Regions from separate parts of the Streptomyces sp. NPDC058284 genome, predicted to be linked through region 1. Evidence: riboswitches for the same ligand, from Rfam matches in the RefSeq annotation. Region 1 holds a riboswitch; the other holds the start of a gene.
What was found. Region 1 has a riboswitch for S-adenosylmethionine ahead of ACFVYR_RS23955 (aminotransferase class V-fold PLP-dependent enzyme). Riboswitches for the same ligand answer to the same signal wherever they lie in the genome.

Region 1 (3,400 bases):
GGCTGCCGCACGGTGAGTTCATCGAGGTCCACGAGCCGCTCAGCCAGGACCAGCTGCACACCCTCACCGCGCACGAGCAGTACCAGCCGGTCGAGATCGGCCCGTCGGTCGACGAGAACGGTGTCGAGCGCAAGCTGTCCGGTTCGCAGAAGCTCCGGGCGAAGCTCTCCAAGGGCTACTACGGGGAGCACAACCAGATCCCCAAGCCCACCGCCGACGAGTACAAGGAGATCACGAGCGGCCACGGCCACCACTGATCAACCGCGAGCTCTGAAGCTCTGACCTCCCATGGTCGCCACGGCAGGAGCCCCGTCCAGTCTCTGGACGGGGCTCTTCGCCGTCCCGGGGCTGGATAGGGTGGTCCTCCACGCACACTCACACCAGGAGCGGCTATGAACGCTGTGACCCCCGCAGGAGGCGACACCGCGGCGGCCCGTTCCTGGCCCGACGTGCTGAACGGTCTGCTCGAAGGACGGGACCAGAGCGCCGACGACACCGCGTGGGCGATGGACCGCATCATGCGCGGCGAGGCCACCGACGCGCAGATCGCGGGCTTCGTGATCGCGCTGCGGGCCAAGGGTGAGACGGTCGCGGAGATCTCCGGTCTCGTACGCGCCATGTACGCGCACGCCAACGTCATCGACGTGCCGGGCCCGAGCGTCGACATCGTGGGCACGGGCGGCGACGGCGCCAAGACCGTCAACATCTCCACCATGTCCGCGATCGTCGTCGCGGGAGCGGGCGCCAAGGTCGTCAAGCACGGCAACCGCGCCGCCTCCAGCGCGTCCGGCGCCTCCGACGTCCTGGAGAAGCTCGGCGTCAACCTCGACCTCACGCCCCGCCGGGTGGTCGAGGTCGCGGACGAGGCGGGCATCACGTTCTGCTTCGCCGTGAAGTTCCACCCGGCGCTGCGGCACGCGGGCGCCGCGCGCAGCCAGCTGGGGATCAGGACCGTCTTCAACCTCCTCGGCCCGCTGACCAACCCGGCCAAGGTGCGGGCCCAGGCGGTCGGGGTCGCCGACCCCCGGATGGCGCCCATCGTGGCCGGGGTCTTCGCCGAACGGGGTAACTCCTCCCTCGTCTTCCGCGGCGACGACGGACTCGACGAGCTGACGACGACGTCGACCTCCCGGGTCTGGATGGTGCGGGACGGCGCCGTGCGCGAGGAGGCCTTCGACCCCCGCGACGTCGGGATCGACCTCGTGCCCGTCGAGGCGCTGCGGGGCGCCGACGCCTCGTACAACGCGGAGGTGGCGCTGCGGCTCCTGGACGGCGAGAGCGGGCCGGTGCGGGACGCGGTGGTGCTGAACTCCGCGGCGGCGCTCGTCGCCCTCAGCCCGACCGACGAGCCGCTCGTGGAGCAGATCCGGGCCGGCATGGCGAAGGCGGCGCGGTCGATCGACTCGGGCGCCGCGAAGCGAGCCCTTGAGCGCTGGGTGTCCGCCAGCAACCGCTGAGCACCCCTCTATGGACCCCTCGATGTGACGCAGGGCGCAGTCCGGATTCTGGACTGCGCCTTGCGCGCCGAAGATCGTGTGGCAGGATGCTGCACAGGTCATGAGTGACAGCGACTACGGCCCCGGCCCGCTGTCCGGCAACCCTCCGTCCGTGGCGGGGTGCCCCGGGTGAAGACCAGGTCGTACGCAGCAAGGCGTATGGCAAGCGCGGACCCCTGCACGCCCTGGGGTCCTGGTCCTCAAGGGAGCAGTCTCGTGAGCAAGCGAATGTGACAGGGCTTCTACGCCCCGCCTCCGCACACCCTTCCGCACTTTTCTCCCGCGCCGTCGACGTGATTCCGGCGCGGTGATCTCGCCTGCGTCTCACGGGAGTTCGCCATGTCTGTTTCCGCCGTTGCCACCGACTCGTCCGTCTGCGCCCCGCTGGCCGTCCTCGGCAGGGACGTCACCGTTCCGCTGGTCACCGGCGGCGAGGTGAGCTACGCCGCGCTGGACTACGCGGCGAGCGCCCCGGCACTGCAGCGCGTGTGGGACGACGTGGCCGCGTACGCGCCGTACTACGGCAGCGTGCACCGCGGGGCCGGCTACCTCTCGCAGCTCTCCACCGACCTCTTCGAGAACTCCCGCAGGACCGTCGCCGAGTTCCTCGGCTGCCGCGAGGACGACCAGGTCGTCTTCACGCGCTCCACCACCGACTCGCTGAACCTGCTCGCCGCCGCCCTGCCCGCGGACTGCCAGGTCTTCGTCTTCGAGACCGAGCACCACGCCTCGCTGCTTCCGTGGCGGGACGCCCGCGTCACCTACCTCAACGCGCCGCGCACCCCCGACGAGGCCGTGCACACCCTGGAACGAGCCCTCGCCGACCGCGACCCCTACGGGCCCGCCCTGGTGTGCGTCACCGGCGCATCGAACGTCACCGGCGAGCTGTGGCCGGTGCGTGAGCTGGCCGCCGCCGCGCACGCGCACGGCGCCCGCATCGTCCTCGACGCCGCCCAGCTCGCGCCCCACCACCCGGTCTCCATCGAGGAGTTGGACGTCGACTGGGTCGCGTTCTCCGGCCACAAGCTGTACGCGCCCTTCGGTTCGGGCGTTCTCGCGGGCCGCTCCGACTGGCTGCGCGCCGCCGAGCCGTACCTCGCGGGCGGCGGCGCCTCGCGGAAGGTGGCGCGACGCCCCAAGGAAGCAGGCGGCGGTGTGGACGTGGAGTGGCACGACTCCGCGGCCCGGCACGAGGCCGGTTCGCCCAACGTCATCGGCGTCTACTCGATCGCGTCGGCCTGCAAGGCGCTCACCGAGGCGGGCTTCGACGAGCTCGTCGCGCGCGAGCAGCACCTGATCAGGAAGGTGCGCGAGGGCCTCGCCGGGGTGCCGGCCGTGCGGGTGCTCTCGCTCTTCGGGGACGACGCGCCGCGGGTGGGCGTCATCTCCTTCGTCGTGGACGGCTGGAACAGCTCCCACTTCGCCGCCGCGCTCTCCGCCGAGTACGGCATCGGCGTACGGGACGGCCTGTTCTGCGCCCACCCGCTGGTGCGCACCCTGCTCGGCAGCGAGCCCGGCGAGCCCGGCGAGTGCGGCGCCCCCGAGGCCGCACCCGGCGAGAAGTCGCTGAACGCCATCCGGGTGAGCTTCGGCGCCGGTACCCCCGACGAGCACGTCGAGCGTTTCGTACGCGCCGTCAAGGAGCTGGTGGCGGACGGCGCGCGGTGGAACTACCGTACCGAGGACGGACGTTGCGTGCCGGACACGGGCGTCGCCGCCTGAGGAGTCCCAGGAGGCCTCAAGGGCCCCGAAAGTCCCTAGGAGTCGAGGCCGATCGCGAAGGCCGCTTCCAGGTCGTGCTGGGAGTACGTGCGGAACGCCACGTGCGTGTCGGTCGCCTCGACTCCGGGGATCTTGCTGATCCGGCCGGGAATGACGTCCGCGAGGTCGTCGTGGCGCGGCAC
Region 2 (3,400 bases), on a different contig from region 1:
TCCAACTGCCGTCTGCAACAGGTCAATCGGACGAGAATTCTGGGCACGCCCGAACGGTAATATGCGGAGAATTCGCCAGGATTCAGGGCAAGTCGGGCCGTACGAAAGCCGCATAAGGTTCACATGGGCAGCGCTCTTTGGCTACTTCTTGTCGGCCCGGGCCGACTTCGTATATGCACACGGCATTAACGGCGAAGCACTCTTCCCAACTGTACCGCGCTCAACCATGCAGAATTGCCCCCTCCGTTTCTCGGCGGAGAGGGCAATTCGGGTTACGCAGGCTTCTTGCGGAAAAGGATCAGCCGCCGGCGACGGCCGGAATGATCGAGACGCCCGCGCCGTCCGGGGTGGCCGTCTCCAGGCCCTGTTCGAAGCGGACGTCGTCGTCGTTGACGTACACGTTCACGAAGCGGCGCAGCTTGCCCTGGTCGTCCAGGACGCGGGCCGCGATGCCGCTGTGGTTCTTCTCCAGATCGGCGATGACCTCCCCGAGATTCGCCCCCTCGGCGGCAACCTCGGCCTGCCCGCCGGTGTAGGTACGAAGGATGGTGGGGATACGGACGTTGACGCTCATGGGTTCACCTCAGAAGTACGGGGGCGGGGCGCCCCTGGAAGGGGCGCGGGGAACTGCGCGAGGACGGACCACGACCGGCGGTCGACGACGCCGATCAGGCCCTACGGCGACTAGCCGGCGAGCCCCGCGGAGCGAAACGCCTCAAGGCTCGGCTTGATCGTGGCGGTGGCCTGCGACGTATCGGCGACCGCGTCAAGCGTCTTGAGGCCATCACCCGTGTTGAGGACCACCGTGGTCAGCGAGGGATCGATGAGGCCCGCCTCGATAAGCTTCTTCGTGACGCCCACCGTCACCCCGCCCGCGGTCTCCGCGAAGATCCCTTCCGTGCGGGCGAGAAGCTTGATCGCGTCGACGACCTGCTCGTCGTTCACGTCCTCCACCGCCCCGCCCGTGCGGCGCGCGATGTCCAGGACGTACGGCCCGTCGGCGGGGTTGCCGATGGCGAGCGACTTGGCGATGGTGTTCGGCTTCTGGGGGCGTACGACATCGTGGCCCGCCTTGAACGCCGCCGACACCGGCGAACAGCCCTCCGCCTGGGCACCGAAGATCTTGTACGGCTTGTCGGCGACGAGGCCGAGCGCGATGAGCTCCTTGAGCCCCTTGTCGATCTTCGTGAGCTGCGATCCCGACGCGATCGGGATGACGAGCTGGTCGGGCAGCTCCCAGCCGAGCTGCTCGCAGATCTCGTACGCGAGGGTCTTGGAACCCTCGCCGTAGTACGGCCGCAGGTTGACGTTGACGAAGCCCCAGCCCTCGCCCAGCGGGTCGCCGATGAGCTCGGAGCAGAAGCGGTTGACGTCGTCGTAGTTGCCCTCGATGCCGACGAGCTCACCGCCGTAGACCGCGGCCATGACGACCTTGCCCTGCTCCAGGTCGTGCGGGATGAAGACGCAGGAGCGGAAGCCGGCGCGGGCTGCGGCGGCGCCGACGGCGCCCGCGAGGTTGCCGGTGGAGGAGCAGGAGAGGGTGGTGAAGCCGAAGGCGCGCGCCGCTTCGAGGGCCTGGGCCACGACGCGGTCCTTGAAGGAGTGCGTGGGGTTGCCGGAGTCGTCCTTGACGAACAACTTGCCCTGCTGGACGCCGAGTTCGGCGGCGAGGTTGTCGGCCTTGACGAGCTTGGTCCAGCCGGGGTTCAGGTTCGGCTTGTCGGCCACGTCGGCGGGGACGGGGAGGAGCGGGGCGTAGCGCCAGATGTTGGCGGGGCCGGCCTCGATCCGCTTGCGCAGGGCTTCCGGGTCGCCGAGGGGCAGGTCGTACGCGACTTCGAGGGGGCCGAAACACTCGACGCAGGCGAAGATCGGACCGAGCGGGAACCTGGTGCCGCATTCCCGGCAGGAGAGGCCCGAGGCGGGACCGAGGTCTACGGGAGAGGTGGTGCTTTCGGTGGCGACGGTCTGCACAGCCATGGAGGCGAGGCCCTTTCTCCTCATCTTCCTCGCGACGCACTTCGCCGCGAGACGGAATTGGCACCTTCCCTAGCCGGGAGCCTCGCGACGATGACGTACGAGACCGACTGGATGGTTGCCGGGGCTTCAACGGGCCGTATCCCTCTGCCCCTCTGGATGAGCGGTATTCGATTGTTGATCTCAACGCCGTGGTGACCCCGACATGCGATGGTCTCCGGCGTTGTTCAAGACTGTAACCGAAGCCCCGGACCCTTGAGATAGTCGTCCGAACCGCGAGATGGATCACATATGGGAGGACCGCGACCGTGCTGGAAGAGGCCGAGCACTGGCTGAGCAGGCGTTCCTGGTCCGTCGCCGATCGCCCGCTGGACCTTCTGACCGCCGCCAAACGTGCCTCGGGCACCTCGGTGAGTGTCGTGCTGCCCGCGCTCGACGAGGAGGGGACGGTCGGCGAGATCGTCGCCGAGATCCGCCGCGCCCTGATGGAGCGGGCCCCGCTGGTCGACGAGCTCGTGGTGATCGACTCCGGCTCGACGGACCGTACGGCCGAGGTCGCGGCGGCGGCGGGCGCCAAGGTCGTGCACCGCGACGAGATCCTGCCGCGTGTCGCGGCCGTACCCGGCAAGGGCGAGGTGCTGTGGCGCTCGCTGCTCGTGACGAGCGGGGACGTCGTCGCGTTCGTCGACGCGGATCTGCGGGAGTTCTCCGCGGACTTCGTCTCGGGGATAGTGGGCCCGCTGCTCACCGACCCCGACGTGGCCTTCGTGAAGGCGATGTACGACCGTCCGCTGGGCGAGGCCGCGGGCCAGGGCGGCCGGGTGACGGAGTTGATGGCGCGCCCGCTCCTGAACATGCACTGGCCGCGCCTCGCGGGGTTCGTCCAGCCGCTGGGCGGCGAGTACGCGGCGCGCAGGTCGCTCCTCGAGCGGCTGCCGTTCCCCGTCGGGTACGGCGTGGAGCTGGGGCTGCTCGTCGACGCGCTGCACACCGTGGGCCTGGACGCGCTCGCGCAGGTCGACGTGGGGGTGCGCAGGCACCGCCATCAGGACGGGCAGGCGCTCGGCCGGATGGCGGCGGCCATCTACCGCACGGCGCAGCTGCGGCTCGCGCGCGGCCATCTCGTACGTCCCGAACTGACGCAGTTCGAGCGGGGCGAGCACGGCTTCGTCCCGCGGACGTACGCGGTCGACACCGAGGAGAGGCCGCCGATGACGGACGTCGCGGAGTACGCGCACCGACGCGTGGCGTGACCGCGGTGGCCGGTGAACCGCCCGGCCCGCATGATCCCGCCCCCACCGGGCACGGAACACATTCCAGCCGGGCGCCACGCGGAGTCCGGTCGTACGTTTGCCCGGCCCCTGGACGGGCTACGTGTTGCCACATGGTCTCCGAGTCCGCATCCACAGCAGCAGCGCAGGTA

Region 2: another riboswitch for S-adenosylmethionine. It lies ahead of thrC (threonine synthase); the one in region 1 lies ahead of ACFVYR_RS23955 (aminotransferase class V-fold PLP-dependent enzyme).

Annotation. Positions count from the first base shown of each region.
Region 1 is NZ_JBHVYE010000017.1:191,097-194,496, reverse strand. Features, by position in the region: gene ACFVYR_RS23965 (cytochrome bc complex cytochrome b subunit) at 1-257, shown strand, start outside; gene trpD (anthranilate phosphoribosyltransferase) at 393-1,457, shown strand; SAM riboswitch class IV at 1,554-1,671, shown strand; gene ACFVYR_RS23955 (aminotransferase class V-fold PLP-dependent enzyme) at 1,836-3,218, shown strand; gene ACFVYR_RS23950 (Lrp/AsnC family transcriptional regulator) at 3,254-3,400, opposite strand, start outside.
Region 2 is NZ_JBHVYE010000047.1:14,801-18,200, reverse strand. Features, by position in the region: gene ACFVYR_RS36350 (MoaD/ThiS family protein) at 299-574, opposite strand; gene thrC (threonine synthase) at 685-1,980, opposite strand; SAM riboswitch class I at 1,998-2,143, opposite strand; gene ACFVYR_RS36340 (glucosyl-3-phosphoglycerate synthase) at 2,286-3,230, shown strand; gene ACFVYR_RS36335 (trehalose-6-phosphate synthase) at 3,362-3,400, shown strand, end outside.